2 regions of the Ochrobactrum sp. SFR4 genome follow, and region 1 is predicted to be linked to the other one. Evidence: predicted binding sites of a transcription regulator. Region 1 holds the regulator's gene; the other holds the start of a gene.
What was found. The regulator HrcA, encoded in region 1, represses chaperone genes, less so after heat shock. The targets are predictions, from matches to a motif close to GTTAGCACTCNCNNNNNGNGAGTGCTAAC.
Positions count from the first base shown of each region.

Region 2: a site for HrcA is predicted at 7,740-7,768, ahead of groES (co-chaperone GroES). Genes of this name have one in related genera too.

Region 1 covers NZ_JAAPBB010000001.1:376,740-392,818, forward strand. The annotation lists gene cysG (siroheme synthase CysG) at 1-462, opposite strand, end outside; gene HBA93_RS01580 (YraN family protein) at 588-959, opposite strand; gene rsmI (16S rRNA (cytidine(1402)-2'-O)-methyltransferase) at 1,018-1,923, opposite strand; gene hemW (radical SAM family heme chaperone HemW) at 1,944-3,155, opposite strand; gene rdgB (RdgB/HAM1 family non-canonical purine NTP pyrophosphatase) at 3,155-3,808, opposite strand; gene HBA93_RS01600 (VOC family protein) at 3,813-4,223, opposite strand; gene rph (ribonuclease PH) at 4,387-5,103, opposite strand; gene hrcA (heat-inducible transcriptional repressor HrcA) at 5,449-6,534, shown strand; gene grpE (nucleotide exchange factor GrpE) at 6,641-7,288, shown strand; gene HBA93_RS01620 (trimeric intracellular cation channel family protein) at 7,459-8,118, shown strand; gene HBA93_RS01625 (adenosine kinase) at 8,161-9,183, opposite strand; gene HBA93_RS01630 (hypothetical protein) at 9,174-9,332, opposite strand; gene HBA93_RS01635 (sulfate transporter family protein) at 9,432-10,151, shown strand; gene HBA93_RS01640 (aspartate/glutamate racemase family protein) at 10,163-10,801, shown strand; gene nth (endonuclease III) at 10,798-11,523, opposite strand; gene HBA93_RS01650 (DUF2244 domain-containing protein) at 11,676-12,182, shown strand; gene HBA93_RS01655 (ribokinase) at 12,209-13,090, shown strand; gene HBA93_RS01660 (nucleoside hydrolase) at 13,137-14,072, opposite strand; gene HBA93_RS01665 (Hsp20 family protein) at 14,295-14,735, shown strand; gene HBA93_RS01670 (BQ00720 family protein) at 14,880-15,131, shown strand; gene HBA93_RS01675 (NUDIX hydrolase) at 15,208-15,648, opposite strand; gene ptsN (PTS IIA-like nitrogen regulatory protein PtsN) at 15,779-16,079, opposite strand, start outside.
Region 2 covers NZ_JAAPBB010000006.1:142,144-158,222, forward strand. The annotation lists gene hisS (histidine--tRNA ligase) at 1-463, shown strand, start outside; gene HBA93_RS09690 (ATP phosphoribosyltransferase regulatory subunit) at 465-1,607, shown strand; gene hisG (ATP phosphoribosyltransferase) at 1,604-2,296, shown strand; gene HBA93_RS09700 (DoxX family protein) at 2,380-2,781, opposite strand; gene fumC (class II fumarate hydratase) at 3,109-4,500, opposite strand; gene HBA93_RS09710 (hypothetical protein) at 4,693-4,944, opposite strand; gene groL (chaperonin GroEL) at 5,618-7,261, opposite strand; gene groES (co-chaperone GroES) at 7,371-7,667, opposite strand; gene HBA93_RS09725 (TadE/TadG family type IV pilus assembly protein) at 8,072-9,919, opposite strand; gene HBA93_RS09730 (TIGR01459 family HAD-type hydrolase) at 10,342-11,190, shown strand; gene HBA93_RS09735 (bifunctional riboflavin kinase/FAD synthetase) at 11,246-12,268, shown strand; gene HBA93_RS09740 (MipA/OmpV family protein) at 12,373-13,194, shown strand; gene ileS (isoleucine--tRNA ligase) at 13,562-16,079, shown strand, end outside.

The sequences.
Region 1 (16,079 bases):
GCGACGCAGTTTCTGCGCCAATACCGGTCCTGCGCCTTCCGTGCCGATTGCTACGGCCACCGGCGCATGTGCCACCAGTGCCGGTGTGAAAAAATCGCAGAGATGCGGCCTGTCGACCACATTGACCGGAATATGCCGCGCTCTTATCTCATCAGCGATTTTTGCGTCCTGTGCGGCATCACCCGTCGCCACAAAAGCCAGTTTCACCTGAGAGAAATCATTGTCCTGCAAAATACCGGTACGTAAATGATAGCCACCATCCAGCACGAACTGCACCAGATCAGGCTCCGGCGTCTCACCTTCCGGCACAACAATGCGGATTTGAGCTGTGGTTTCAGCAATCAGGCGTGCCTTGTTCAGCGCTTCTTCCCCACCGCCGACAATCAGCACTGCCGCGCTGTCCACACGGAAGAAAGCCGGAAAAGCCGTTAATCTGGTTGGGTGAGCCGTCACAATCAGCACCTTTCAAAGGGTGGTTAAAGATTGTGCCGAGTATCGCGTATTCTGCGACCACTTATAAGCAACAGGCTTGTGCGCTTGCCCGCTGCGCCGCATCGCTTTTTCGCGTTTTGCAAATTTCGTGAAATTTAGTTCCGGAAACTGACAGCCGCCGGAATATGCACCGGCCAGCGGCGCGGCAGCACCGCGATAAGATCAAAGCGCAGAGAAAGCCTGTCATAATCCGGCTGACGGGCAAGCCAATGATCGGCAGCGGATTCAATCCGGTACAGATTCATAGTACTGACAGCTTCCATTGCCGCTTCAACGGAAGTACGCGCTTTAACCTCAACGATCAGTACAAGAGTGCCACGTCTGGCAATCAGATCAATCTCGCCAAAGCGGGTTTTATAGCGCCGCTCGACAATACGAAAACCTTTAAGCATCAGAGCAAAAGCGGCCAGCCGCTCCGCCCGTATTCCGCGAGAAAATGCCTGCTGCTTCGCTTTGTTTTTGCGCATGTCTTCTCCCCAAAACCGCTTCACACTTTTGGGAGACATGCGCGGCGGGTTTGACGCATCAGTTATTCGCCTTCAATATCATCAAACGCTGATACAGCTCGCCTTTTTGTTTACCGGTCATACGGGAGGCTTCACCCGCAGCTTTAGACGGTGAAAGCTCCTGTGCAAGCGAGAGCAACAGAGCATCAATATCCTGCTCGGTCACCGGTACGGAGTTTTGCAATGGCGCACCGACCAGCAAAACCACTTCACCGCGAATACGGTCTTCACCGTCATATTGCTCGCACAGCTCACCCAAAGTCGAGGTTGAGAAAGTCTCATAGGCTTTGGTCAGTTCACGGCACAAAGCGGCAGGGCGATCCGCGCCGAAAACGGCTGCCATATCCTGCAAAGTATCCGAAGCACGGTTGGGTGATTCAAAAAAGATCAACGTCGTATCAATGATCTTGTAGGTTTCAAGCTTGTTGCGGCGCTGCCCCTGTTTAGAAGGCAAAAATCCGCAAAACATGAAACTGTCAGTCGGCAGACCGGAGGCCATCAAAGCCGCCATCACCGCAGAAGCACCAGGCACCGGCACCACTTTATAACCGGCATTGCGGGCTTCCTCGACCAGACGATAGCCCGGATCAGACACCAACGGTGTACCGGCATCGGAAACCAGTGCCACGCTTTTACCGGATGCCAGTGCCTCCAGAATTTTCGGACCGGCTTCAGCAGCATTATGCTCGTGATAGGCAATAGGACGACGGGCAATCGCAAAACGGTTGAGCAAAACACGGGTGACGCGTGTATCCTCGCAGGCCAGCACATTGGCGGAAGCCAACACTTCCAGCGCCCGCAAGGTTATATCACCGAGATTACCGATCGGCGTGGCGACAATATAGAGCGCAGGCTCAATCGGGCGGGCGCGGAAAGTCTGCTCCCCGACCACATAGCTGCGCGTTTCCTGTAAATTGTCTTCCACAACATATCCTTGTCTAAGATTTACGCAGTCAGTTCAGCGACCAGCGTATTGAGCAGCAAAGCACCATCCGGCGTGGCGCGCAGGTAACTACCATCCAGCAGCTCCAGAAAATTCTGTTCCTGCAACTGAGCAAGCCGCTGCGGTTTCAGACCATGGCCGGTCAGTTTCTGATAGCGGTTAAGATCAACGCCCTCTTTCAGACGCAGCCCCATCATCAGAAACTCATCGCCTTCCTGTTCTGCTGTCAGATATTCTTCTTCAATAATACCGTGACCGGAGGCTTCAACCTTATCCACCCATGTTTCCGGATGTTTCTCGGTAATGGTCACCGTGCGTGTGCCGTTCTCACGGAAACGTCCATGCGCACCAGGGCCGACGCCGACATATTCGCCATAGCGCCAATAGACCAGATTATGCTGGGACTCGCGCCCTGCAACCGCATGGTTGGAAATCTCATAGGCCGGAAGCCCCAGTTCTGCCGTCACGCGCTGGGTTTCTTCATAAAGTGCGGCGGCATGATCCGGCTCCGGCGTGGTCAGCTTGCCAGCCTTCCAAAGATTATAGAACTGCGTGCCTTCTTCAATTGTCAACTGATAGAGCGACAAATGATCGGCTGCGAGGGCTACAGCCTCGCGCAATTCCGCATTCCAGTCAGCAATTGTCTGGTCAGGACGGGCATAAATCAGATCAAAAGACAAGCGCGGGAAAATCTCACGTGCCAGACCAATCGCCACTTTTGCCTCGGCAACAGAATGCAACCGCCCGAGACGCTTGAGATCGCGGTCATTCAGCGCCTGTACACCGAGCGATACACGATTGACACCGGCAGCGCGGTAGCCACGAAAACGGTCGGCCTCCACACTGGTCGGATTGGCCTCCAGCGATACTTCAATATTCTCGGCAACGGACCAGTATTTGGCGATACCGTCCAGCAAAGCGCCGACGGTTTGCGGCTGCATCAGCGATGGTGTGCCGCCACCAAGAAAGATACTGGTAACAGTGCGTGGTCCTGTCCGCTCGCGCAAAGTCGCCATTTCACGCAGAAAGCTCTGCGCAAAACGCGGCTGATCCACCGGCTGATGCCGCACATGCGAGTTAAAATCGCAATAAGGACATTTGGCCATGCAGAACGGCCAATGCAGATAAATGCCGAAAGCATGATCCCCGTCTGCCTGCAAGATGGGCAGCGGGTTCACACTATTTGCATTAGCGACAGCAGACAGGGACTGCATTATTTAACATCCGCCATGGCAAATTTTGCTTCGGCAAACAATTTGAATGCGCGTGCACGATGCGACAAGGCATGCGCATCACCCGGTTTCCAGCCATGTTTTTCCGTCGCGGTCATTTCACCGAATGTCTTGTCATAACCATCCGGCAGGAACAACGGATCGAAACCAAAGCCGTCATTGCCGCGTGGCGTAACAATCTGGCCTTCCACTTCACCGCGGTAATATTCTGCATGACCATCCGGCCAGCACAGGCAGATCACGGAAACAAAGCGGCCTTTACGCTGTTCCGGCTGCAATGAGCCTGCGGCTTCAAGCTTATCGATGACTTTGCCCATCGCCATATTGAAATCGCGGCTGCCATCCGGTAGTTCTGCCCAATTGGCTGTGTAAACACCAGGCTCACCGCCCAGCGCATCAACCATCATACCGGAATCATCCGAGAGAGCCGGCAGACCGGTAGCTTCAGCCGCAGCAAAAGCTTTAATGTAAGCATTCTGTTCAAAGGTTGTACCGTTTTCATCCGGCTCAGGCAGACCAAGCTGACCGGCGGACTGGGTATCAAAACCGAATGGCCCGATCAGATCCGCAAACTCTTTCAGCTTGCCTGCATTGTGACTTGCAACAACCAGTTTGCCTTTGCTCAGCTCTCTCATCAGTTTATCCATTATTCCATAATTTGGGTTCAGCGAATTCCAGTGAATTACCTGAAGGGTCGCGGATGTAAAGGGAGCGCGCGCCATTCGGCCAATCAAATTCACGCTCAATCTCTATGCCATGCTTCTCAAAATGCTGCCTCCAATCCGCGATGTCCTCGCGGCTGGCGGCAAAACACATATGACCTGCGCCGGTCGTACCGTGGGTCGGGATCGGTAGCGCACCTTCCGGCGCCGGTTTTACAGTCTCTTTTGCATCAAAAATCAGCAAAACTCCTGTACCGCAGCGAAAAAATGCATTGCGATGATTATAGGGCAATGCCAGTTCCAGCCCCAGAATATCGCGGTAGAACTGCACCGCCTCTTCGATATCACGCACATAGAGCGCAGTTTCAAGAATATGTTTCGGTTTCAGCTGCTCGTTTTGCATTATGAATCTCCTGCCGGTCATCATTGTTACGGAAATACTCCGGCCTGTTTATAACAGGTTCCGGTTTGACCTCCGCTCACGATCGGGTGAATTATCCAATTAAATTATTGGATAATTCAGAATGCATTCAGAGCAGCCTGTTTCCGAATTAAGAAACAGCCATTTTCTGCAGGTCAACCAGACGCTTGATACCGTTGCGTGCCAGCACCATCAGCGCCGCAAACTCATCATCCGTGAATGGCTCACCTTCGGCAGTACCCTGCACTTCAACAATACCGCCGCGACCGGTCATTACGAAATTCGCATCAGCTTGTGCGGATGAATCTTCCGGATAATCCAGATCGATCACCGGCACACCTTCATAAATACCGCAGGAAATAGCAGCAACATGGTCTTTGAGAACCTTGTCGACCTTCACCATCTGGCGGGCTTCCATCCAGCGCAGGCAATCATGCAACGCAACCCAGCCGCCGGTAATCGCCGCAGTACGGGTGCCGCCATCAGCCTGAATAACATCGCAGTCAACAGTGATCTGATATTCACCCAGAGCCTGCATATCCACAACAGCGCGCAATGAACGGCCGATCAGACGCTGAATCTCCTGTGTGCGACCACCCTGTTTACCGCTGGCGGCTTCACGACGCATACGATCGCCGGTTGAGCGCGGCAGCATGCCATATTCCGCCGTGACCCAGCCTTTACCGCTGTTGCGCATCCAGCCCGGAACCTTTTCTTCAAGGCTTGCGGTGCATAGCACATGAGTGTCGCCGAATTTGACGAGGCAGGAGCCTTCCGCATGTTTGGAAATACCGCGTTCAAAAGAGATTGCACGCATTTCGTCCGGAGTGCGTTTGGATGGACGCATGGATTTTCCTTTTAAAAACAATGCTGCATAAAAATAAGACAGCAGCCTGATTATAATCTGATAACACCTTTGAAAGGCATTTGTTTTGCTTCTAGAGCAGTTTCAGGAAAAGTGGAACCGCCTTCGCGGGGAAAATAGTTCGCCGGACTATTTCCCTACCCCGCTACGACCCGTCCGAAACTGCGTCAGGTAAAGAGGCGAAGTGGTTTCAAAATGAACCGCTCTGTACCGAAGTGACCAAATTTAAAGGAAAATCGGCGACTAATCATGCAAACAACTGATCCTGCCCTTTGCCCGCGCATGACAATAGCCTATATATTGCTCATAAACGGAGCAAATTGACGAATGATCAGATCAGAGCGTGCCGATAATCTGCATGCCCCTTTACAAGTGCTGGATCAGCGGTCGCGCGATATTTTCCAGCGCATTGTTGAGAGCTATCTGAATGACGGTGAGCCGGTCGGGTCACGTAATTTGTCACGTCTGCTGCCCCTGTCTTTATCTCCTGCTACCATCCGCAATGTAATGAGCGATCTGGAACATCTGGGACTGGTATATTCGCCGCATATTTCTGCTGGACGCATGCCGACCCAGTTGGGCTTACGGTTTTTTGTCGATGCCTTTATGGAGGTCAGCGACCTGCCTGCCGATGAGCGCAGCAGTATCGAACATCAGGTGCGTGCTGCCGGACATAATAATTCTGTTGAACATGTCCTGACTGAAGCCAGCCAGATTCTCTCCGGCCTGTCACGCGGCGCCGGTCTGGTGCTGGCCACCAAGGCCGAAGGCGCACTCAAACATATTGAATTTGTACGCCTTGAACCAACCCGCGCTTTAGCTGTGATGGTTACCCAGAGCGGTGATGTGGAAAACCGTGTTATTGATCTGCCTGCAGGTGTCACCTCTTCGCAGCTGATCGAGGCCTCTAATTTCCTTAATGCCCATATTCACGGCAAAACCCTTGCCGAAGCCCGTGCACAGATTGCAATCTTACGGGAAGAAACCCGTCAGGCACTCGACAGCCTGTCTCAGCATCTGGTGGAACAGGGGCTGGCAGTGTGGAGCGGCGCGGCCAGCGATCAGCAAACCAGACTGATCGTGCGCGGACGTTCCAATCTTTTGGAAAACATCTCCGCACAGGATAATCTGGAGCGGTTGCGCCTGCTATTTGACGATCTGGAAACCAAAGAGGGAATGATCCAGCTGCTGGATCTGGCCGAATCCGGTTCCGGTGTGCGGATTTTCATTGGTTCGGAGAATAAACTATTCTCTCTGTCTGGTTCCTCATTGGTGGTTGCCCCCTATCGCGACTCCGAACAACGGGTCATCGGCGCGCTTGGTGTGATCGGCCCCACAAGACTCAATTATGCCCGTATCGTACCGATGGTGGATTATACGGCCTCGCTGGTTTCCCGTCTGTTGCGGGGTTAAAACCGGTTTCACCCTGTTAATTTGCCGCGCCACAGAGCGATGGCCTTGATTTTCAGCACACAAACATCGATATCCCAGACAATATGATTCAAGACGGAAGAGAATAATGGCTGACGAAAAGAAAAACGGCGAAACCCCAGATCTTGGACAACGCGACCTGAATAATCCGCGTGACCGCGATGCTCTGAAGCGTGCCGCTGATGATTTTCTGAAAGCGCGCAAGGATGAAGCAGTTGCTGAAGCCGCAGAAGATGATGCTGCCGCGGAAGATGCCATCAACCCGCTTGCCGAATTGCAGGTGGAAAATAATGCGCTGAAAGACCAGATGATGCGTCTGGCTGCCGATATGGAAAATCTGCGTAAACGCACTGCCCGCGAAATGCAGGACGCGAAAGCCTATGCGGTGACCAATTTTGCCCGCGATATGCTTTCGGTTTCCGACAATCTGCGCCGCGCGCTGGATGCTATTCCGACAGATGCACTTGCTGAAGACACAGGTCTGAAAGCATTGGCTGAAGGCGTGGAAATGACTGAACGCGCAATGATCAATGCGCTGGAACGTCATGGCGTGACCCAGCTGTCGCCGGAAGGTCAAAAATTCGATCCGAATTTCCATCAGGCGATTTTTGAAGTGCCTAATACCGATGTGCCGAATAATACGGTCGTTCAGGTTATGCAAACCGGCTATGCCATTGGAGACCGCGTTCTGCGTCCGGCCATGGTCGGCGTTTCACGCGGCGGTCCTAAAGAATAAAATATTCTGACATTGCGGCTTAACATCTGTTTCAGTCGCTCAGTGTAAAGACAAAAACGGGCGCAGGGCTTTCCTTGCGTCCGCTTTTTATTGGACTGAATTTTCATAAAATTGCGCTACACAAGCATAAGCAACCCGGTACGATTTGCTTAATAAAAGGAGGACAAGACATGACATTTATCGATTTTATCGACTATGCCGGTGTCTTTGTCTTTGCCGCAACCGGTGCGCTAGCTGCCTCGCGCTGCCGTCTTGATATTATCGGCTTCATCTTTCTTGCCAATATGACCGCCGTCGGCGGTGGCGCTCTGCGTGATCTGATGCTGGGCAATACACCGGTTAACTGGGTGCGCGAGCCGCTCTATCTGCTGATCGGCACCAGTGCTGCGATTCTGGTCTATTTCACCGCGCATCGTGTTGAATCGCGTTATCGTATTTTGCTCTGGCTTGATGCCATAGGTATGGCGATGTTCAGCGTGATGGGCGCAGAAAAGGCACTGCATCTCGGTTTCAATGCATGGGTGGCCATCGTTGCCGGTATTTTCACCGCAACAATGGGCGGCGTCTTACGCGATGTGGTGGCAGGACAACCGTCCGTATTGATGCGTCGTGAAATCTATATTTCCGCAGCGCTTGCCGGTGCCTGTACGTTCGTGGCGCTGAGCGCGCTCAATGCACCGATTACATTCTCTGTGCTGGCCGGTACCGGCATCGCCTTTCTGATCCGCGGCGGTGCCTTGTATTACGGCTGGGTACTGCCTGCACACAAAGCGCGGCGCGGACGCACAGAAGAAGAACTCAAACGCGACGGCATTGTGCGCGACGAATGAAAACGGGAAGTAATATCTCCCTCCCCGTTTCGTTTTATGTCTTTAGCTGGCTTTTATAAGACCCGCCTGCGCAGCAATATCTTTCAGATTATTCTGCGGACGCGGGCCGATTTGCTGGATAACAATACCGGCAGCCAATGAGCCGAACGCACCGCATTCTTTCAGCTGATAATCATTGGTATAGCCATAGAGGAAACCGGCGGCATAAAGATCGCCTGCACCGGTTGTATCGACCAGTGCGTCAATTTCGATCGCCTGCACTTCCACTGTTTCATCACCACGCAGAATGATCGAGCCCTGTTCGGAGCGGGTCACTGCAGCCAGTTTGCAATCGGCACGCAAGGCTTCGAGCGCACTCTCAAAAGATGAGGTCTGATAGAGCGATTTAACCTCCGCCTCATTGGCGAAAACAATATCGACAGTACCGGAGCGCATCAGATCCAGAAACTCATCACGGTAACGATCCACACAGAACGGATCGGATAGGGTCATAGCCACTTCGCGGCCATGCTCATGGGCGATTTTCGCCGCCAGCAAAATTGCTTCTTTGGCGCGTGGCGGATCCCACAAATAACCTTCAAAATAAACCAGTTTGGATGTGCTGACTTTAGAGCTTTCAATATCTTCAATACCAAGCTCCACGCAGGCACCGAGATAAGTATTCATGGAACGCTCGCCATCGGGCGTCACAAAAATCATGGAACGGGCGGTTGGTACCCCTTCCTGCAATGGTGCCGTATCAAACGCCACACCCTGACTACGAATATCATGTGTAAAAATCGTGCCGAGCTGATCCATCGCAACTTTGCCAAAATAGGCAGAGCGACCGCCCAGACTGGCCACACCTGCCGCAGTATTGCCTGCGCTGCCGCCCGATGCTTCAATCGCAGGGCCTTTGCGGCTGTAAAGCAGCTCGGCTCTTTCGCTGTCGATCAAATTCATAGCACCTTTGATAATGCCGTTATTGACCAGAAAATCATCTTCGGTGCGGGAAATAATATCAACAATTGCATTCCCGATGCATAACACGTCATATTTGGCGGCAGAAATGGCTTTTACTCCCATAAAAACTTCGCTGCGGATGGCCGGAACTCAGCCCTCGCATCCATTGCGGCACCAGTTCTATCTATGGAATGTGTTTTTTGCCAGTGCAGAAAAGCGTTTTCGTTTTCATCAATACAGCGGGCGATCTGTAAAAGCTCATCTTGTTGCACCTGTACAGGCTCCCTATCTATCGGAAAAAGAGCGCATCCCGAAAAGTGTAAAGCGGTTTTCGGATAAGATGCGCGCCAGACAAAAAAGACGGAGCCCCGATGATCCTCACCGCCGCGCTTAATGCCCTCTACCGCCTGCCCTCACCGGAGTTCCGCTCAGTCCTGTGGAAATCGCTCGGCCTGACCCTGCTGGCGCTGATCGCATTATGGGCACTGGCACGGCAATTCTTTTTCTGGCTAGCGTGGCCGTGGTTTGAAAATATGCTGCCTGCCATGCCGGACTGGACAAGCTGGCTCGGCCTGTTGGCCGCGATTGCCGCCGGTTTTGTGTTGGCGCTGTTGCTCGCCTTTTTGATCGCACCGGTTACTGCATTGATTGCAGGTATGTTTCTTGATGATGTGGCAGAGATTATCGAGCGCGAAGATTACAGCAATGAACCGGCCGGCACACCGATGCCGGTTGGCCGTTCCCTCGTCTATTCGCTCAAATTTCTGGTAGTGGTCATCCTCGGCAACTTATTCGCACTGCTGATGTTGCTGATACCGGGCGTTAATCTGATCGCCTTTTTCATCGTCAACGGCTATCTTCTCGGTCGTGAGTTTTTTGAATTTGCAGCCATGCGCTATCGCGGTAAGGATGGTGCCAAAGCCTTCCGTGAAGAAAACCGGATTACAGTTTTTCTCGGTGGTCTGGTGATTGCCGGATTTATGGCGATACCGCTTCTCAATTTGCTGACACCGCTCTTTGCCGCCGCTATGATGGTGCATCTGCATAAAGCCCTGAGCGGTAAGAAACCGGTCACAAACAACCGAAACTGACAGAGAAACAGATGCGCATTGCCTGCCTGCATACGGCCGCCAGTAATATTGAAATTTTCGGGAAAACTGCCGCAGCCTTGCAGCTTGATGCCGGAGATATCAGCCATGCGGTTCACAGTGAGTTGCTGGAAGCGACAGAACAGCAGGGAGGCATTACGCCAGCCATTGAAACGGCAACGCTACATATCATTCAAAGCCTCATGACCGAAACCGATGCAATTCTTGTGACCTGTTCAACCCTTGGCGCGATAGCTGACAATGCCCGCGCCGGTTTTGCCAAACCGGTTCTGCGCACAGATCGTGCTCTGGCAGAGCAGGCTCTGGAGAGCGGTTTATCTGTGAGTGTTCTGTGCACTGCCCCGACAACACTGGAGCCGACGACAGAATTATTCCGTCAGGTCTTTGCCAATGCGCAGGTCACACCCGATATCAGGCTGATTGACGGCGCATGGGATTTATTCCGTGCCGGTGAGATCAAAGCCTATGAAAGAGCAATCGCAGATGCTGCGAACGCCGCTCATGATGCGGGCAGCCAGCTGGTGGTTCTGGCGCAAACCTCTATGGCAAATGCCGCTGCACTTATCCGTCACAAGACACACGTGCTTGATGCACCAACTGCCGCCCTGCGCCAGCTTCTGCACCGTGTTTAATCGTCGATCCGTTTCAGCGGCGCAGGAATAGTATTGGTTTTCTGTGCCGATTTACAAATATCGGCGATCACGCAATTGGCGCAATCCGGTGTACGGGCCTTGCAGACATAGCGGCCATGCAGGATCAGCCAGTGATGGGCATGCATCATAAATTCTGCCGGAATGATCTTCACCAGCTTGGCTTCGATCTCATCCGGTGTTTTATAAGGCGCAAGGCCGATCCGGTTGCCTATTCGCAGAATGTGCGTATCCACCGCCATTGTCGGCTGGCCAAAAGCCATATTGAGCACCACATTCGCGGTTTTGCGCCCCACTCCCGGCAAAGTCACCAGCGCATCACGGTCACCCGGCACTTCACCGCCGAAATTATCAATCAGCGCCTGAGACAGTAAAATTGCGTTCTTCGCCTTATTACGCCACAGGCCAATCGTGCGGATATACTCACCAACGACCTCTTCACCCAGATCGACCATTTTTTGCGGTGTGTCGGCAATGGCAAACAATGCCCGTGTTGCTTTATTCACGCCCGCATCGGTTGCCTGCGCCGACAGCATCACCGCCACCAGCAGCGTGAAAGTGTTGACGTGCTCAAGCTCACCTTTCGGCTCCGGACGTTGCACAGAGAAACGCCGGAAAATCTCATGGATTTCTGCCGGTGTGTAAAGCGTGCCGCTGACACGACGCTGAGATTTTGCGGGAATCTGGGTCTGGTTGTTCTGCATGGCATTTATATAGTAAGCTATAAGCAAGAAGCCTATCTGCAAGCTTGCCGCAGGCTGGAGTGCCGCGCTCTTTTTCGGGCGTACAAAGGTTGCTCTAGCATTTTATGCCGACGAGCTTTTATCAACGATATGCGACCCCGAGAGTTATTGCCATGAATGCCCCCTACCATCCGGACGGTGCTGATCCGGACGCCTATGGCGCACAGTTTTTCAACGCGACCCTGCTTCCCTACCGCTCGCTTTCACCGCGCGGTTTTCAGATTATGATTCTAAGCTTGCTGCTGCTCTGGGCCTGTATCGGCATGGTCTTCATGCAGATCGGCGCATGGCCGGTGGTCGGACTGTTCGGATTGGACATTGCCCTGATCTATCTGGCTTTCCGGCTTAATTATTATGCCGCCAGACAACGGGAAGAAATTACGGTGTCACGCGAACAGCTGCTCATCAGACAAGTCTCCGCTTCAGGCCGTATTCGCGCATATCAGTTTAATCCTTTCCGCACACGGTTTCACATTACCCGCAAAGATGATATCGGCATTATCCAGATGCAGCTGCATAGTGACGGCAGAACGTTGGATATCGGCAGGTTTTTGCCGCCCGATGACCGCGAGAGCTTTGCAAGTGCTTTTTCCAACGCCCTGACACGCAGCCGCCGCTGACGATCGGGTTAAATACCGGATGTTTTATGATTACGATTATCGGCTCGATTAATTTTGACCTCATTGCCCGCAGTCCGAAACTGCCGGAGCCCGGTGAAACGCTCACAGGCAGAAACTTCTCAACAGCCGCCGGCGGCAAAGGTGCCAATCAGGCACTCGCTGCTGCACGTGCCGGCGCATCCGTACGCATGGTCGGTGCTGTTGGCGATGATGCCTTTGCTTCACAGGCTGTTGCTCTGCTGCGCGCTGATGGTGTTGATCTGTCCCGTGTCGCTACACGCGGCGATGCCACCGGTATTGCGCTCATCACTGTTGAAGACAGCGGTGAAAATACCATTATCGTTATTCCGGGCGCCAATGGTCTGGTTACGCAAGACGATGTGAACACTGCCGATCTGGATGGCGGCTATCTGCTGCTGCAAATGGAAATTCCGCTGCCGACGCTGGAAAAAGCCATCGCCGCATCCGAAACCAGTGACACAACCTGCATTCTCAATACCGCACCCTGGCGCGATGATGCCGCAAGCCTGCTGCCGCGCGCCGATATTATTGTTGCCAATGAAACGGAATTTGATCTGGCCAGTGTCCAGCTCGAATTGTCCGGTGACGACCGTCAAGCCAGAATGATCGATTTTGCCGAACATTATGGCCGCACCATCATTGTGACGCTGGGCGCGCAGGGCATTATGGTTGCAACGCCGGACGAGCATTACAGCCTGCCTGCACTGGAAATCAAACCGGTGGATACAGTTGGTGCCGGTGATACATTCTGCGGCTATCTCGCAGCCGGTCTCGACAGTGGCCTGTCTTTGCGTGATGCCTGCCAGCGCGCTGCAAAAGCCGCATCGCTCGCCTGCCTGAAAGCCGGCGCTCAGCCTTCCATTCCTTACGTGGCAGAAGTCCAATAAAATAAAAGGCCGGAGATTTCTCCGGCCTTTTTTATCGTCTCTATATTTAAAGCGTTGCGATACGCTCGGTCAGCAATGTGAAGAAACCTTCATGGTCAACATCACGCATCACAATTGCATTTTTCGGGCGTTTGGTAACACCCCACCAATCGATTACCGACATACCGAGGCAAAGTTCGGACGCCGTTTCGATCTCAACATTGCAATGACGGCCTGAATAGAGTTCCGGCTTCAGCAAATAGGCAATCACATTCGGATCATGCAACGGTCCGCCGTCTGTGCCGTATTTTTCCTCATCAAAGCGTTCGAAAAACTCCAGCATTGCCACGCAGGCATCACCCACCTTGTTACCAAGCGAGCGGAAAGCCTCAATACGTTTTGCGGTTGTCAGCGCCTTATGGGTTACATCCAGCGGCATCATTACAATCGGCACACCGGAGGCATAGACGACTTTCGCCGCTTCCGGATCCACATAGAAGTTGAACTCAGCGGTCGGCGTAATATTGCCGCCTTCAAAGAAACCGCCGCCCATCAGCACGATTTCCTGAATGCGCGAGGCAATTTCAGGAGCCTTATTCAGCGCCAGTGCAATATTGGTCAAAGGTCCGAGAACACAAAGCGTGACTGTGCCCGCAGCTTCATGCAACAAAGTTTCAATGATGAAATCCACACCATGTTGCTTGTGCAGTTTCATGACCGGCTCAGGCAGATCAGGACCATCGAGACCGGTGCGGCCATGGACTTCCTCTGCAGTGACCAGCGGGCGAACCAGCGGCTTGGACGCGCCTGCAAAAACCTTTGTCTGCGGCTTGCCTGCCAGCTCGGCAATTTTCAGAGAATTATTCTGCGTCAGCGGCAAAGGCACATTACCGGCCACAGCAACAATACCCAGCACATCCAGCTCCGGACTTGCCAGTGCCAGCAGAATTGCCAATGCATCATCCTGCCCCGGATCTGTGTCGATAATAATTTTGCGGGCCATCAAAGCCATCCCTTTCATCAAAAAATCTGCGCATGGTGTCATGTGAACCCATGAACTTTCAGGCGCACTATAAATGCAGTGAAATTATTTTCAGCACGAATCTTGAACGATAACGCACATATCAGCTGTTGCTCTTGAAGTGGAGCTTTTCTCAAGCCATATAAAGAACAGGAAAACGCCGCTACGGGTTTTCCCCAAACGGTCGCTCTTAAGGACTGAACAATGACCAGACTTACACCTTTCTCCAGCCCGCTGCTGCTGGGTTTCGATACGATGGAAAAAACGCTGGAACGGATTGCTAAATCCGGTGACGGCTATCCGCCATATAATATCGAAAGACTGCGCAGCTCTGCGCAGGATCAGGAACAACCGGTTCCTGAGAAATTGCGCATCACGCTTGCTGTTGCCGGTTTTTCTGACGACGATCTGGAAGTTACGACTGAAGATAACCAACTGGTTATCCGCGGACGGCAGACTGATGAATCTGAGCGGGAATATCTGCATCGCGGCATTGCTGCACGTCAGTTTCAGCGTGTTTTTGTGCTGGCAGACGGTATGCGCGTGGTCAACGCGGAACTAAAAAACGGATTATTGTCGATTGATCTCGACAGACCGGAACCAGAACGCCTCGTCAAGCGTATTAGTATAAACGTGAAAGAGTGACCGTTCTCAGGATTATAAAAGAACTGTAAAGGGTTCATTGTTATAATCAGCTCCGTGGTTGCAGTTTTATCGGCTGATAAATGCAACTGCAAATGCTCTCGAAAGGCAGCGTCAATTTTGAGCTGCCAGGACAGGAGGCCTAAAATGACTGCTGACAAACACATTTTTACAGAATTCGAATTTGCCCATCTCGGCGAAGGTGAAATCGCCTATTTGCGCAAAGTTCGCTCCGAAGATTTGTCACGGCGCTTCCCTGCATTACCACCAATGGCGCCGGGCATGGAACTCTGGGCTCTCTTCGGCGCCAGCGGAACCCCGATCATGCTTTCCGATATGCGCGCCACAGCATTGGCCGGAGCACAGGAACATGAACTCCACACTGTGATGCTGCATTAAAGCACATCCTGACAAATGAAACCGGTTAAACACATTACAACCCGCCTGTCTTACAGGCGGGTTTTGTTTATGATGATCAGAGCCGTATATGGTGCAGCAGTTCCGCCATACCATGGCCGAGACGCTGTCGTGCCGATTCATACGGCAACCAAAACAACCGAAACAGAATTGGTCCACTGCCATCGCAAGCATGTAGCTCATGATGTTCCCAGCTTTCCGGATAGGTTCCCTGAAAAGCCGCATGATAATAATAGCGACGCATAGTATATTCTTCATCGCCCTCCTTCAGACGAAAATCAATTGTTCCCAGAAACGCTAATGGTTTATCCGCCGTCAAACCAGTTTCTTCATGGAGTTCGCGGCCGGCAGCAATCAGCGGATCCTCACCCAGCTCAATTGTCCCGCCCGGCACCTGCAGCCCGATATGCAAGGAAGCAGGCTCTTCAAAAACCAGTACACCTTGAGGACTGGTCACATAAATCATTGCTTTCAGAACAGGTTTTGAAAAAACAGCCATAGCAACATGCCTTTTTAAAAAACAAACAAAAATGAATATGCTTTAAAATGAAAAATACCGTGCTGCACAGGGCAAACACGGCATTTTAAATTCAACTCAACCCTGCTTAATCAACAGGACTGTCAGCTTTTCAGGCAGCATTGGATGCAGGTGGCGCAATCAAAAATGAATGCAGTGCCTGCGCATCAACGGTGCCGCGCAATTTAGCAACCATATCCGGATCGCGCAGCAAACGCGCAATACGGGACAGCGCCTTCAGATGATCTGCACCTGCATTTTCCGGTGCAAGCAACAGAAATACCAGATCAACCGGCTGATCATCCAATGCTTCAAAATCCACCGGCTGCTCAAGACGCGCAAAAACACCGGTAATTTTACTGATATTCGGCAGTTTGCCATGCGGTATCGCGATGCCGTTGCCAACACCGGTA
Region 2 (16,079 bases), on a different contig from region 1:
CTCGATCGGTGTTTCCCGCCTAATGACTGCGTTGAAAAACCTCGGCAAGCTCGGCACAGAAGATGCAATGGCGCCGGTTGTCATTACTGTAATGGATGGTGATGCCGAAAGTCTTGGACGCTATCAGAAATTCACGCAGGATCTGCGTGATGCCGGCATCCGCGCCGAGATGTATCAGGGCAACTGGAAGAAATTTGGTAATCAGCTGAAATATGCAGATCGCCGCAATGCGCCGCTTGCGATTATTCAGGGCGGTGATGAGCGTGCCAATGGCGAAATCCAGATTAAGGATCTGATCGAGGGCAAGCGTCTTTCCGGTGAGATCGAAAGCAATGAGGAATGGCGTGCAAGCCGTCCGGCGCAGATCACTGTCAAAGAAGCTGATCTGGTTGCTGAAGTGAAGCGTATTCTGGCTGAACAGGCTGAGGATCGTTTGCAGGAACGAAGCAGGCAGGCGAACTAAAATGAGCAATCGTCAAACAGCAGATATTGCCGCTGATCTGGCGTCTTATTTTGCAACCACGTCGAGTGAAGCCGTTGATATTCCGATCCTGCAACCGGCTGATCCGTTTCTGGATATGGCCGGTGAGGATCTGCGCAGCCGGATTTTCCTGACCGAGAATGAGAATGGCGACAGTCTGTGCCTGCGTCCGGAATTTACCATTCCGGTCTGCCGCAATCATATTGCGCTGAATGCAGCCACACCAAAACGCTATTCCTATATTGGTGAGGTTTTCCGTCAGCGTCGTGAAGGTGGTACAAGCTTTCATCAGGCCGGTATTGAAGATCTTGGCGGCGATAACGAACCTGCCTCAGATGCGCGCTCTTTGAGCGATGCTCTGAATGCTGTGCGTCAGGCTGCCCCCCATGCATCATTGCAGGTTCTGCTCGGCGATCAGTCTGTGTTTGAAGCTGTTCTGGCATCTCTCGGCCTGCCGCGCGGCTGGCAGAAAAAATTGGCACGTGCTTTTGGCAGTGCTGAACTGCTGGAGCTGGCCTTGCAGGATTTGGCATCGCCGCGTCTTGGTAATGTTATCCCTGAGCGTTTGCGTCAGATTGTTGATGAGCAGGGCGAAGATGCTTTGGTCACGGCACTTGCGCAGGAAATGCAGGTTGCAGGTATTTCGCCAGCCGCGGGCCGCAGTCCTTCTGAAATTGCACGGCGTCTGATGGAGAAGCAGCAGCTGGCTGCGGTTCAACTGGCAGATCGGGTGCTGACGGCGCTTAAGACATTTCTGTCCATTCGCGTGCCGCTGGAACAGGCGACTGCACAGCTGACAGAATTTGCTGAACAGAATGGTCTTGATCTCGGTGCTGCATTGCAGAGCTTCGGCAAACGTGTTGAGGAAATGCGTAAGACTGGTATTGATCTCGGCATTATCGCTTATGATGCAGGTTTTGGCCGCCCGCTCGATTATTATACCGGTCTGGTTTACGAAATTACCAGTCGTGATGCTGATTGTGGCGTGATTGTCGGTGGCGGACGCTATGACCGCTTGTTGACAATGCTGGGCGCGAAAGAGCGTATTTCCGGTGTTGGTTTTTCCATCTGGCTCGACCGCTTACAAAAATGCGCCGAGGCAACACAGACAGGAGCACGCTCATGACTGTAACACTGGCTTTGCCTTCCAAAGGCCGCCTGAAAGAGCAGACAATTGCAGTCATGGCGAAAGCCGGATTGCATGTGGTTCTGCCGGAAGATGACCGCAACTACCGCGCCCGTATTGAAGGCGTGGATGATGTGGATATTTTGTTTCTCTCCGCGTCAGAAATTGCCCGTGAACTGGGCTATGGCACGGTTGATCTCGGTGTAACCGGTGAGGATCTTATTCGTGAGACACTGGCGCGTGCCGATGAAAAAGTGCAGATTGAGACACAGCTTGGCTTTGGTCATGCAGATGTGATCGTGGCTGTGCCTGAAGTCTGGCACGATGTTGCGACAATGGCCGATCTGGATGATGTAGCGGCAGATTTCCGTCAGCGCCATGGACGCCGTTTGCGGATTGCCACCAAATATTGGCGGCTGACACAGCAGTTCTTCTCTCAGAAACACGGAATTCAGGTTTACCGTATTGTTGAGAGCTTGGGTGCTACCGAAGGTGCACCGGCAGCCGGTTCCGCAGATATTATCGTAGATATTACTTCGACCGGTTCGACATTACGAGCCAATAGGCTGAAAATTCTGGATGATGGCATTATGCTGAAATCGCAGGCTTGTCTGGTTTCTGCACGCCGCAGTCTGGATAATCCGCGTGTGGCGGAAATCATCAGCCGTATTTGTTGTAGTTTGAAATAAGCTTAAATACTTAAAGTTTAAAAATTAAAGGCCGCAATTCGTAAGAATTGCGGCCTTTTTGATAGATCAAAAGCGTTTGGCTATTAGCGACCGCGACGGTCAACTGAATATGCACCGGCACCGGTTACGGCGAGCAGCAGCAGGCCACCTGCAATTGCGAGGTTCTTCTGTGCCATCAGTGCGTTCATGCCTTCGGCAAAATCCATATGAGCTACCAGTGTGGCGCCGATGGTGAACAGCGCAACAACAACCGCTGCGATACGGGTCTGAAAACCGATCAGAATGGCAAGGCCGCCGACAAATTCAATCAGGCCAACGAGAACTGCGGTCACGCTTGGCATTGGCAGGCCGATTGCACCGAAATACTGCGCAGTACCTTCAAGGCCGGTCAGCTTGCTCCAACCTGCAAGAATGAAAAGAATAGCAAGAAAGATGCGGGAGATCAGGATAACAATGGAATTCTGGGAGGCGGAAACAGTGCTCATTATGAGGCTCCGGATGAGATATTGCTGGAGGGGTAAGAGGCTTCCAGGCAATAAAAGTTAACAATAGAAAAGTGATTTATGCTGCAGGCTCATTGTGCGCAGCATGAAGTGCTGTTGCGCAATGGATAACTAACAAGTGACTGTATTGTAAATATAGACAGATATTGACATATCGTTCATCAATAGTGAACCCTAAAATAGCATGTCGAAATTTAAAATTGTTCACTCTGCATTGATAACGGGCTAAAGTTACGAGACGTTATAAAAGAAAACAGCCCGCAACAGTGAGCTGTTGCGGGCTGCAATAAATGCATCATACAAAGCAACTTATGAGGGCTGCAACATCAGTTCCGGACGCACTAAAGCTTCATATTCTGCTTCACTGACAAGGCCGCTTTTCAGGGCTTCTTCGCGTAAAGTCGTGCCATTATGATGAGCGGTTTTGGCAATCTTCGCGGCCGCATCGTAACCGATTTGCGGGGCAAGAGCTGTTACCAGCATCAGCGAATTTTCCATCAGTTCATGAATGCGGGCTTCATTGGCTTCAATCCCGTCAATACAATGATCAACAAAAGAATTCATGCCATCGGCCAGCAAACGGATAGATTGCAGCACATTGGCCGCTATTACCGGTTTGAAAACATTAAGCTCAAAATGCCCCTGACTGGAAGCAACGGTGACAGTCGTATGATTGCCGAAAACCTGCGCAGCCACCATGGTCAAAGCTTCTGCCTGAGTCGGATTGACTTTGCCCGGCATGATCGATGAACCCGGTTCATTCTCCGGCAATTGCAATTCCCCGAGACCGGAGCGCGGGCCAGAGCCGAGAAAGCGAATATCGTTGGCAACTTTAAACAGATCCGCAGCTAAAGCATTCAGGCTGCCATGCAGGTTGAGCAGAGCGCCATGGGAGGCGAGTGCTTCAAACTTGTTGGGCGCTGTTTTGAACGGGAGACCGGTAATATTGGCAACGGCTTCCGCGAAACCGGTATCAAAACCTTTGGCGGAGTTCAGGCCGGTGCCGACCGCTGTACCGCCTTGTGCCAGCAGATAAACATCTGTCAGGCTTTGCACAATACGGTGCTTGCCATATTCAATTGCGGCACGGTAACCGGAGAATTCCTGCCCTAAGGTGACAGGCGTGGCATCCTGCGTATGTGTGCGGCCGATCTTGATCAGATGTGCGAATTTCTCTTCTTTGGCTTTGAGCGCATCAATCAGATGATCGAGGGCAGGGAGCAAGCGCGATGTGACTTCAATCGCCGTGGCAATATGCATCGCTGTCGGGAAGCTATCATTGGATGATTGCCCCATATTCACATGGTCATTCGGATGAACCGGCTTTTTGCTGCCTGTTGTGCCGCCGAGCATTTCAATAGCACGGTTGGAGATTACTTCATTCACATTCATGTTCGACTGCGTGCCGGAACCAGTCTGATAAATAACCAGCGGGAAGTGATCATCCAGTTTACCTTCAACAACTTCTGCTGCAGCCACCGTAATGGCACGGCCTAACACCGGATCAAGCTTGCCCAAAGCAATATTCGTCTCTGCTGCAGCCTGTTTGACAATGCCGAGTGCATGGATGAGCGGCAGAGGCTGGCGATCTGTTCCGATTTTAAAATTTTGCAGAGAGCGCTGGGTCTGCGCACCCCAGTAACGATCATTATCAACAGCGATAGGGCCGAAACTATCGGTTTCGGTACGTTGGTCAGACATTTACAGCTCCTGAAGTTCTGTATTCTGGGAAGATGTCAGTTTGTCATATGGTATCAGTTACAGGCATTGCGAGACTGTGCAAAACACAGTTTTGTGTAGGGATAATCACGGTGGTGCGAGAGCATAAGTTGAATATTTTCAGTGCCATGCCAGTGCTCTGACTGTGTTGTATAAGACATTAGGAAAGATGTCTTAGTCGTCTTCAGCCTCATCATCCGGATTTTCTATCCAGGCCGTCGGGTTGATTTTTTTCTGTGTTGTGCTGTCAATAAAAGTCCACCAGCCGGTATCGCTTTCGGTCCAGTCGCCACCTGCTTTTTGAAGCTGTTCAAGCTGGCGGTAACGGGCAGGGGATTCATTGATCTGACCATCAAAGTCTGTCCAGATTACTGTGACTGTGCGCCCGTCCTGCGGTGCCGTTGTAATCGGGTGTTCTTTACGCATGAGTCTTCCCTCCGTTGCGGTGCAATGAAAGCACTGTCCAGATCAGAACAGCGAAACTTGTATAGCCAAGCCTATAGCGCAATCCGAAAAGTGTGAAGCATTATATGTAAAACAGAGTGTTGAGGTGGTGCGGCCACTCTACAGATTGAACTATAAGGTTCACAGCCGGTACCGGTGGTGCCGGAATCCTTATTGAAGGTCCATGGAAAAAAGTGGAAATTGTGCTGAGGAGGGCGTGGGAAGACGGGTCTCCCCGTCTTCCCTTTGCGCGGTCAGCAGTTCCTTCAAGCGGGGGCAAATAGGATTACCGACCAGCGCAAGCTGTAGATTTTCAATCTTTAAAGCCTGATCCTTAAGGAGATACTAAAATAATTTTGGGTTATCATTAAGTACAGTAACTTTAAAAAAATAATGCATCGCAATTGTGATGGTCGCTAATCATATTGGTTACAATTTATTTAGAAATATTTCTCCTGAAAATGGGAGGGACTCCATAATCGGCATATATGGGTAAGGCAGGCTGTAACCTGTGCTGGGTCACCAGGCAGTACAGATTTTAACGTTTAGATATAAAAAAGCCTCTGATTTCTCAGAGGCTTTTTCATTTCTTAGCTGCATTATCGTGGCCGCACAGGCGCAGGCGCCTGTGCTACGAAATGTTTGGATGGACTTCTTAGAAGTCCATGCCGCCCATGCCGCCCATGCCGCCGCCTGGCATTGCTGGCATGCCGCCGTCTTTCTTCGGCAGTTCAGCAATCATGGCTTCAGTGGTGATCATCAGACCAGCGATCGAAGCTGCGTTCTGCAGAGCAGTACGAACAACCTTAACCGGATCAACAACACCAGCTTTGATCAGATCGCCATATTCGTTGGTTGCAGTGTTGTAACCAAAGGTTTCTGAAGCGTTTTCGAGGATTTTACCAACGATAACAGAAGCTTCTTCACCGGCGTTTGTGGTGATCTGACGGGCAGGAGCCTGCAGAGCGCGACGGATGATGTTGATACCGGCTTCCTGATCAGCATTGATACCTTTTGCAGTGATGTTTGCAGAAGCGCGCAGAAGTGCAGTACCACCACCAGCAACAATACCTTCTTCAACCGCAGCGCGGGTTGCGTTCAGAGCATCGTCAACGCGGTCTTTGCGTTCTTTCACTTCAACTTCAGTTGCACCGCCAACGCGGATAACTGCTACACCGCCGGCGAGCTTAGCAAGACGTTCCTGCAGCTTTTCGCGGTCGTAGTCGGAAGAGGTTTCTTCGATCTGCTGTTTGATCTGGCCAACGCGGGCTTCGATTTCAGCTTTTGAACCGGCACCATCAACAACAGTTGTGTTTTCTTTGGTGATCGCAACTTTCTTCGCACGACCGAGCATGTCGAGAGTCACGGATTCCAGCTTGATGCCGAGATCTTCGGAGATAACCTGACCACCGGTGAGGATAGCGATATCTTCAAGCATTGCCTTACGGCGATCGCCGAAGCCAGGAGCCTTAACAGCAGCAATTTTCAGACCGCCGCGCAGCTTGTTAACAACCAGAGTTGCCAGTGCTTCGCCTTCTACGTCTTCAGCAATGATAACGAGTGGCTTGGAGGTCTGAACAACAGCTTCGAGAACCGGCAGAAGAGCCTGCAGGTTGGAAAGCTTCTTTTCGTGCAGAAGGATATAAGCGTCTTCCAGTTCTGCAACCATCTTTTCAGGATTGGTTACGAAATACGGAGACAGGTAGCCGCGGTCAAACTGCATACCTTCAACAACTTCGAGCTCTGTTTCAGCTGTCTTGGCTTCTTCAACAGTGATAACGCCTTCGTTGCCGACTTTCTGCATCGCTTCCGCAATCATGCGGCCGATTTCAGTTTCGCCGTTAGCGGAGATGGTGCCAACCTGAGCAACTTCTTCAGAAGTGTTGATTTTCTGAGCTTTACCGAGGAGGTTTGCAACAACTTCAGTAACAGCCAGATCAATACCGCGCTTCAGATCCATCGGGTTCATACCGGCAGCAACAGCTTTTGCGCCTTCCTGAACGATAGCCTGACCCAGCACAGTAGCGGTTGTTGTACCGTCACCTGCAGTGTCATTGGTCTTGGAAGCGACTTCGCGCAGCATCTGTGCGCCCATGTTTTCGAACTTGTCTTCAAGTTCTACTTCTTTGGCAACCGATACACCGTCTTTGGTGATGCGCGGTGCACCGAAAGATTTGTCGATAACAACGTTACGGCCTTTAGGGCCGAGCGTTACTTTAACAGCATCAGCAAGGATATCGACGCCGCGCAGCATTTTTTCGCGCGCTGAACGACCGAATTTTACGTCTTTAGCAGCCATTTTTCTCTCCTGGAGCCTGAGGTCTGGCCTTCAAGGCTTCCCGATTTGAACTGTTGAAAAGGAATGATGAATAAGCCCGGGCTATGAAGCGCTCAGGCTAAATCGAAAATCAGGCAATGATTCCGAGAATGTCGGATTCTTTCATGATCAGCAGGTCTTCGCCGCCGATCTTCACTTCTGTGCCGGACCATTTGCCGAACAGAACGCGGTCGCCTGCTTTAACGTCCAGAGCAACCAGCTTGCCGCTTTCGTCGCGGTTGCCGGAACCAACGGCGACAACTTCGCCTTCAGACGGCTTTTCTTTGGCTGAATCAGGAATAATGATGCCACCGGCTGTCTTTGCTTCCGATTCTACACGACGAACGACAACGCGGTCATGAAGAGGGCGGAAATTGATCTCTGCCATGGATATAACCCTTGAAAATACGCCTTGAAATAAGGCAGCAAAATGAGTTGAAGGCCTTTCGGCCCGTGGATTATTAGCACTCTCTTTGTGCGAGTGCTAACGTGCTTTTGATATAGGAAAGAGCCGTTTCAGAGTCAAGGTTTCCGGTTGGCGTAAAAGATAATATTACCGGTAATAAACCCTGTAAAAACTGACAGGGAGCACCAAAAATCAGATGCTTAGGCAAGCATATGATGCTTGTCCGGCGGATTTATAAGTGTCTGACAGCAACAAATTTGTGTGTCACAAAATCATATCGCCGGTGAAGCAGATATTATTGTCCGAATATGAAAGCCGTATGAAGTCTGTTGTGGGGAATAGGCCACGATGCGTACTATGCGGCAGCACCGTGGCTTTCTCATCAATCAGCGGACAACGCGCAGATTGGATAACTCATCAGCAATTTCGCGGAATGTCTGTTCAAGATTGCCGCCGGTTGTATTCCAGAAAAGTTTGGCGCGTCTGGTCGGAAAATCCGGGTCAAAGCGAACGCGTGAATCCGAAGCGCATTCTTTCATAGTTTCCATCTGCTTGCGATCTGTCGCATTGTTTTGCCGAAGATCAAGCGCGACAGTCATCACCATAATATTGTCTTGTTTTGCAAGCTCGCACAGTCTTTTGAAGCGGGCATTAAGCGCTTCAGTATAATAGGCATTGTCATGAACGTTGCCGACGCCGCGTGCTTCCTGAAAGATACGTGTTCTGTCATAGAATTTGGTTGTAACTGCGGTATATCCCAGCGAAGAATAGTTGGATATGTTGCCCGCACTGTCTGTGCCGCCGAGTGAGTTGTAACGGTAATAAGTGTTAGCGCCATCGGTCAGAACAATAACGACCTTGTCATTGCCCCGCTCTGACGCAGCTCTTCCGCCTGCAAAAGGTGAGTTCTGGATAAGTGTCCGCCAACCCCAGACCATGCCTTCCGGCACATTTGTACCGCCATCCGGCTGCATTCTTGCAATAGCATTTTTTACCGTTTTCAGACCATTCTCAGTTGTAACATCTGTCAGCGTTGTGATCGGCGTTGTTGTGCAGCTGTAATTCGGTCCGGTCGTTCCTTCGCCAGATGTGTTTTGCGCGACATAATATTTTTTTAAATCCCGCTGCATTGTTTGATAGCTGTCGTAACGCCCCCCATTATCCGTCCACCAATTGTTCAGGGAGCGGCTGGAGTCATATTCATCAGGGGCGAACATCGGCACATACATTGTGTCGGGGGTTACGAGTGACGGGCGGTCAGCATTAATGCCGTATTCTCCGGGGCGTGCTTCTACACAACCTTTCCAGCTTGTATATGTTCTGCCACGTGTAGTTTGCATGTCATTATACAGGCTGAACCGCGTAAAATAATGGCCATTTTCGCTTCCCCAGCCAGACCCCTGTTTAAAATAAGCACTATCACGAAGAATGATATTTTTATTGTACCCGACATTGATCGGGTTGTTTGCCGTGGGCATGGTGAAGTTTTCATAATGAACTGGTGAGATGCCGGTCTGATCCATCCATGGCTGGCTCTGGTTTTCGGGGCCGATATTGACGGAGGCTGCAAAAGGAACCAGTGAAAACTGTACCGGATTTTCAAGATGCGTAATGAGTTTGGCTTGATCCGCCAGCTTGTCTACAAGCTGGGCGGATGCCTGCTTAAGTAAATCTATGCGCTTGAGACCCGAGCCCGAGCCGCGTTCAGACATCGAGCCGGAATTATCAAGGACCAGTGCGACTTCCAGTGTATTTTTAAGGCGCACAGTCGCAGACATTGAGTAAGTATATTTATCCCAGTCAACTTCATCTTTCGTCATAGCTTTCACAGCTCTTCCGTAAAATGAAATATACCGGAAGGATGCGCCGGCAACAATTTGCTGATCCGAATTCCGCCCTTTTGGAAAATCCAGAGTAAATGTAGTTTTGTCCGGCGTAATAGCGCGCAGATTGGCATCGAATATTTTTTTGCCGAATGCCCGGATTTGATTTTCCTCCGAAACGACCGTGAAGCGTTTACCCACAGCCAGTGCAGCGGCATCAAGTGAATGTTGAACATTTCCGCGCACGCGCATCAGATTGGCAGTGTCAATCGCCAGCATCATTGCAAAAAGAATAGGGGGGAGCATCAGAGCAAAAAGCGGAACAATGGCACCGGTCTGGTTTTTGCGAAACCGCATTATCAATGCAGAAAAACTGCCGGATCGCTGTTTCGGGCTTTTTACGCAACGCATAGTCTCTCCTGCCGGCACAGGCCGGAACATAGTCTTCTTATTGTCCGTCTGTTTCAGATCGTGTGACGTTTCAGAAAACGGCAAGCAAGACAGGAAACGCGATTCAATATTTTCATTTTCTCTGATGGTAATGGATTGGTTCTAACAAGGCGTCACGAAACACAGTAAAAAAACTGGGTACAGGGTAGAGTTAATGAAACATGAGCGGGATGGTTCCGCGCTTCGTCAAAATATAAACAGTGTTGTGATGTTTTCGCTCACGCAAAACGGGTGACATATGCTGCCTGTTGGTTTAGAGCATTTATAAAATCCGGCGCTTGAAGTTTCGGCCTCACTTGCGTCTTTCATGCCGATCCGTGCGCGCGAATTGTGCGCCATATGCTCCGTGAAGCTGCGGAGATAATTGATTTAAGGATAGTTTTATGCTGCATCCGGCGAAACTCGATGATCTTTTTGACCGTTATGATGTGATCTTCAGTGATGTCTGGGGCGTGTTGCATAATGGGGTGGAAGCTTATCGTCCGGCTGCAGATGCTTTGAAACGCGCTCGTGAAGCCGGTGTTAAAGTGGTGCTGATTACCAATTCGCCGCGCCCAAATCCCGGTGTTGCAGCCCAGATGGAAATGATGGCTATCACCAATGAAAGCTATGACCAGATCGTGACATCCGGTGATGTTACCCGCGATCTGATTGCTGCAGGCCCGCGTAAAATCTATCATCTGGGACCTGAGCGCGAACTGGCGATCTATGACGGTCTGGATGTGGAACTGGTTGAAGAATATGAGGCATCCGGTGTTGTCTGTACCGGTCTGGTCGATGACGAAGTGGAAAAGCCTGAAGATTATGCCGAATTGCTGCAGCGTTTCCGTTCGCGCAATCTGCCATTCATCTGCGCTAATCCTGATATCGTCGTAGAGCGCGGCACCCGTCTGATCTGGTGTGCCGGTGCGCTGGCGCGTGATTATACGCAGCTTGGTGGTCGTACGCTCATAGCCGGTAAACCGCATCATCCGATTTATGCAGCGGCAATGCAGGCCGCAGAAAAGCTGACCGGCAAGCCTGTTGATAAATCCCGCATCCTTGCAATCGGCGACGGTATGCTGACCGATGTGAAAGGCGCGCAGAATTACGGTGTGGATGTGCTGTATATTTCCGGCGGTATTCACGCGGCTGACTATGTGGCCAAGGGCGAAGTCGATCACGACAAGCTGCTGGCATTTCTCGGCCGTCACGGTGAGGCACCGGCAGCGGTGATGCGTCATCTGGTGTGACCGCCGGAAATTTTTAATCCCTGAACAACTGATCTGAAACAACCCGATGACTGTGATGCCTTCAGAATTTGCTGCAAAATCCGCAATTCTTCGTCTCACCTGCGGTGTGAGCGGAAGTGAGCCGCTGCCTGCGCATATGCGCGGCGGCGTTGTGGCAATCGGCAATTTTGACGGTGTACATCGCGGTCATCAGGCTGTGCTTGAAAAAACGCTGCAACTGGCCAAAGAGCGCAATTGTCCGGCTGTTGTGCTGACATTTGAGCCGCATCCGCGCAGTTTTTTTAATCCGGATCAACCGGTTGACCGCCTGACTGATGCGCAGGAAAAAGCGGCTATTCTGGGCTTGCTCGGCTTTGATGTTGTGGTGGAGCAGGGCTTTGATGCCGGTTTTTCATGCCTGAGCGCGCAGGAATTTATCGATCAGGCATTGATCGGGCGGTTGGGCGCATCGGAAGTCATTACCGGTGTTGATTTTCACTTCGGTAAAAAGCGGCAGGGCAATCCGGAATTTTTGAAACAGGCGGGTGAGAAACACGGTTTCGGCGTCACCCTGATTGAGCCTTTTACAGATGAGGGCGGCGAGGTTGTTTCCTCCTCACGCATTCGCTCCCATCTGGCGGAAGGTGATGTGGCGGGAGCCGCGGGACTGTTGGGCTATCGCTATACGCTGGCCAGCACTGTTATTAAAGGCAAGCAGCTGGGGCGCACGCTTGGTTTTCCTACAGCCAATATGGCGTTGCCTGAACAAACCAATCTGAAACACGGTATTTATGCTGTGCGTTTCCGCCGTGCTGACGGCACACTTTATGATGGTGTTGCCAGTTTTGGCCGCCGTCCGACCGTGGACAGTGACGGCTGTGCACTGCTTGAGACATTCTTGTTTGATTTCTCAGGCGATCTCTACGGTGAATTCTGTTCTGTCTCGTTCTTTGCTTATTTGCGCGGAGAAGAAAAATTCGATTCGCTTGATGCATTGATGGTGCAGATGCGGCAGGACGAAGCTGAAGCACGGGCAATCTTATCTGCTGTGCAGCCGCTTTCTTTGCTGGATTCCTATCTGACATTTTCCCGCAATTAAATTGATCTCAATACTTCAGAATATATTTACCGCTTTACTTGAAAAATAGGCGCATATCTGTTTTCGGCCTGCAAGTGGTGTCTGGAGTGTGCGTTTTGCGTAATGTGTTTAACCGGTTCCGTATTGCCGGATTAGCTGTTTTGTCTGCTGCATGCTTCATTCATCCGGCTTTGGCTGAAGAGGGCGGACAATCATCAGGAAAACATTTCTGGTCCGGAGACTGGTCACTGACCGTCGGCGGTGACTTTTACCGCCAGCCCCGTTTTACAGGCTCCAGCAAATATATAATGAGTGCGCAGCCTCTGATTTCTTTTGGCCGCACAGGCGTTGCAGAGCGCTTTTCATCCCGCAATGACAATATTTCCTTCGCTCTGATGGATATGGAAGATTTTCGCGTGGGATTGACCGGTGAATTTTTGATGGCGCGTGGCGGCAGTCAGGCCGATGGCTTGAAAGATGTACCATGGGGCGGTGAGGTCGGCGGTTTCATGGAGTTCTACCCGACAGACTGGTTTCGTTTGCGCTCAGAACTACGTCACGGGGTTCGTGCGCATAATGGTATTGTCGGCGAGTTGGCAGGGGATGCATTTTATGATGTGACACCGGCTATCCGTGTTTCCGGCGGACCGCGCATGTCTTTTGCTTCAGAGAAATATCTGGATACTTATTATGGTATTAATGCTGAGGAATCCGTTGCCAGCGGTCTTTCCGTTTATGATCCGGATAGCGGGGGAATTACATCTGCCGGACTGGGCGGCGCAGTAACATGGATGACAACCGATAAGATCACAACCAGCCTTTATGCCGAATATACTAATTTGCAGGGTAAAGCGGCACGCTCCAGCCTTGTATCCGAGCGCGGATCGCGCCATCAGCTGACGGTTGGTGTTTCGGCAACCTACCGTTTTGATTTTACACTGGACTGATGTTTTAAGCGAAAACCGTCAGGTTTTAGAAAAGTATCGGCTTATTTGCTTTGAAAATCTGCCGGAAGGGCAAAGTTTATCTGTCTTGCCTCTTTATTCTGCGCGCCTGCATTGGTAAAAGCATCACCATGATGAGACAATACTCGATATTTATAATGCTGCGCTATGCCGGCCGAATTATTGGCCCGGCCTTTTCTTAAGCCTGACCGGATGGTTCAGGGGGAAAGGTCCGGGAAGAATAGCTGACATCCTGAGGTATGATGAACTCTGCCGCAATTTCAGGATATATATTTTCTTAAGACTGCCTGCCTGAGAGCAGCATAGTGCCTGCATTATGCTCCGGTAGTCCAACTGAATGCTCAAGATAATGACTGCTGAAAAAATCGATTATTCCAAAACGCTTAACCTGCCGCAGACCGACTTTCCGATGCGTGCCAGCCTTCCGCAGCGTGAGCCGCTGCTGGTCGCCCGCTGGGAAGAGATGAATCTTTATAAGAAGCTGCGTGAAGATGCCAAAGATCGCCCGCTTTGGGTGCTGCATGACGGCCCTCCATACGCCAATGGTAATATCCATATCGGCCATGCGCTGAACAAGACACTGAAAGATGTGATCACCCGCTCGTTCCAGATGCGCGGCTATAATTCGAACTATGTTCCGGGCTGGGACTGCCATGGTCTTCCGATCGAATGGAAGATCGAAGAAAAATACCGTGCGCAGGGCAAGAATAAAGACGAAGTGCCGGTCAATGAATTCCGCAAGGAATGCCGTGAATTTGCTGAAGGCTGGATCAAGGTTCAGACCGATGAGTTCAAACGTCTGGCAATCACCGGTGATTTTGAACAGCCATACACCACAATGAATTTCCATGCGGAAGCCCGTATTGCCGGTGAATTGCTGAAATTCGCCCGCTCCGGCCAGCTCTATCGTGGTTCCAAACCGGTGATGTGGTCGGTTGTTGAGCGTACTGCTCTGGCCGAGGCGGAAGTTGAATATCACGATATTGAGTCGGATATGATCTGGGTGAAATTCCCTGTCACATCCGTGCCGGAACTGGCTGATGCGCATGTGGTCATCTGGACAACGACACCATGGACAATTCCGGGCAACCGCGCCATCGCCTATTCGCCAAAGGTTTCCTACGGTCTTTATGAAGTGACCGGTGCGGAAAATGACTTTGGCCCGCAGGCCGGTGAAAAGCTGATCTTCGCTGATAATCTGGCTGAGGAATGCTTCAAAAAAGCCAAGCTGACTTTTAATCGTTTGCGCGATGTTTCCACTGCACAGCTGCATGGCATGACCGCAGCCCATCCGCTCAAAGGCTTTGGCGGCGGTTATGAATTTACTGTGCCGCTGGTTGCCGGTGAGCATGTGACTGATGATGCCGGTACAGGCTTCGTTCACACTGCACCAAGCCATGGTCGTGAAGACTTTGAAGCATGGATGGATGCTGTGCGTGAACTCGAAGCACGCGATATCAATCCTGCAATTCCTTTCCCTGTGGATGATGCTGGTTTCTATACTGCTGACGCACCGGGTTTCGGCCCTGACCGTGAAGGCGGTGCTGCCCGTGTTATCGATGATAACGGCAAGAAGGGCGATGCCAATGAAGCGGTTATCAAAGAACTGATCGCGCGTGGTCTGCTGTTCGCCCGTGGCCGCATGAAGCATTCCTATCCGCATTCATGGCGCTCGAAAAAGCCGATCATCTTCCGCAATACACCGCAATGGTTTGTCTATATGGACAAAGAACTGGGCGACGGCACAACGCTGCGTTCCCGTGCTCTGAAAGCCATTGATGATACACGTTTTGTGCCGGCTGCCGGTCAGAACCGCCTGCGTGCCATGATCGAAAACCGTCCTGACTGGGTGCTGTCACGCCAGCGCGCATGGGGCGTGCCGATTTGTGTTTTTGCAGCTGAAGACGGTACAGTGCTGATTGATGAAGCTGTGAATGAACGTATTCTCGCGGCTTTTGAAGTGGAAGGTGCTGATGCATGGTTTGCAGAAGGTGCGCGTGAGCGTTTCCTCGGCAACCGCGCCGGTGAGGCTTGGGAGCAGGTTACCGACATTCTCGATGTCTGGTTTGACTCCGGTTCAACGCATACGTTCACGCTGGAAGACCGCCCTGATCTGAAATGGCCTGCCGATCTTTATATGGAAGGTTCGGATCAGCATCGCGGCTGGTTCCATTCCTCACTGCTTGAAAGCTGCGGCACCCGTGGCCGTGCACCTTATAATGCAGTGCTGACCCATGGTTTCACCATGGACGAGCACGGCAAGAAAATGTCGAAATCGCTCGGCAATACAGTGACCCCGCAGGAAATCATCAAGGATTCTGGTGCAGATATTCTGCGTCTCTGGGTGATGACCTCGGATTACTGGGATGATCAGCGTCTCGGCAAGAGCATCATCCAGACCAATATCGACGCTTATCGCAAGCTGCGTAACACCATCCGCTGGATGCTGGGTACATTGGCGCATGATGAAGGCGAAGAAGTTGCCTATGCCGATCTGCCGGAACTTGAAAAGCTGATGCTGCATCGCCTGAGCGAGCTGGATGAAGTTGTTCGCAATGGTTATGATGCATTTGAATTCAAACGCATCACCCGCGCACTGATCGACTTCACTAATATCGAGCTGTCGGCTTTCTATTTCGATATCCGCAAAGATGCGCTTTATTGCGATGCACCTTCGAGCCTGCGCCGCAAAGCTGCTCTGCAGACCGTGCGTCACCTGTTCGATAATATCGTGACATGGCTCGCACCGATGCTGCCTTTCACGACGGAAGAAGCATGGCTTGACCGTTATAAAGATGCGGTTTCCGTGCATCTTGAACAGTTCCGCAACATTCCTGCCGAATGGAATAATCCGGTTCTGGCTGCGA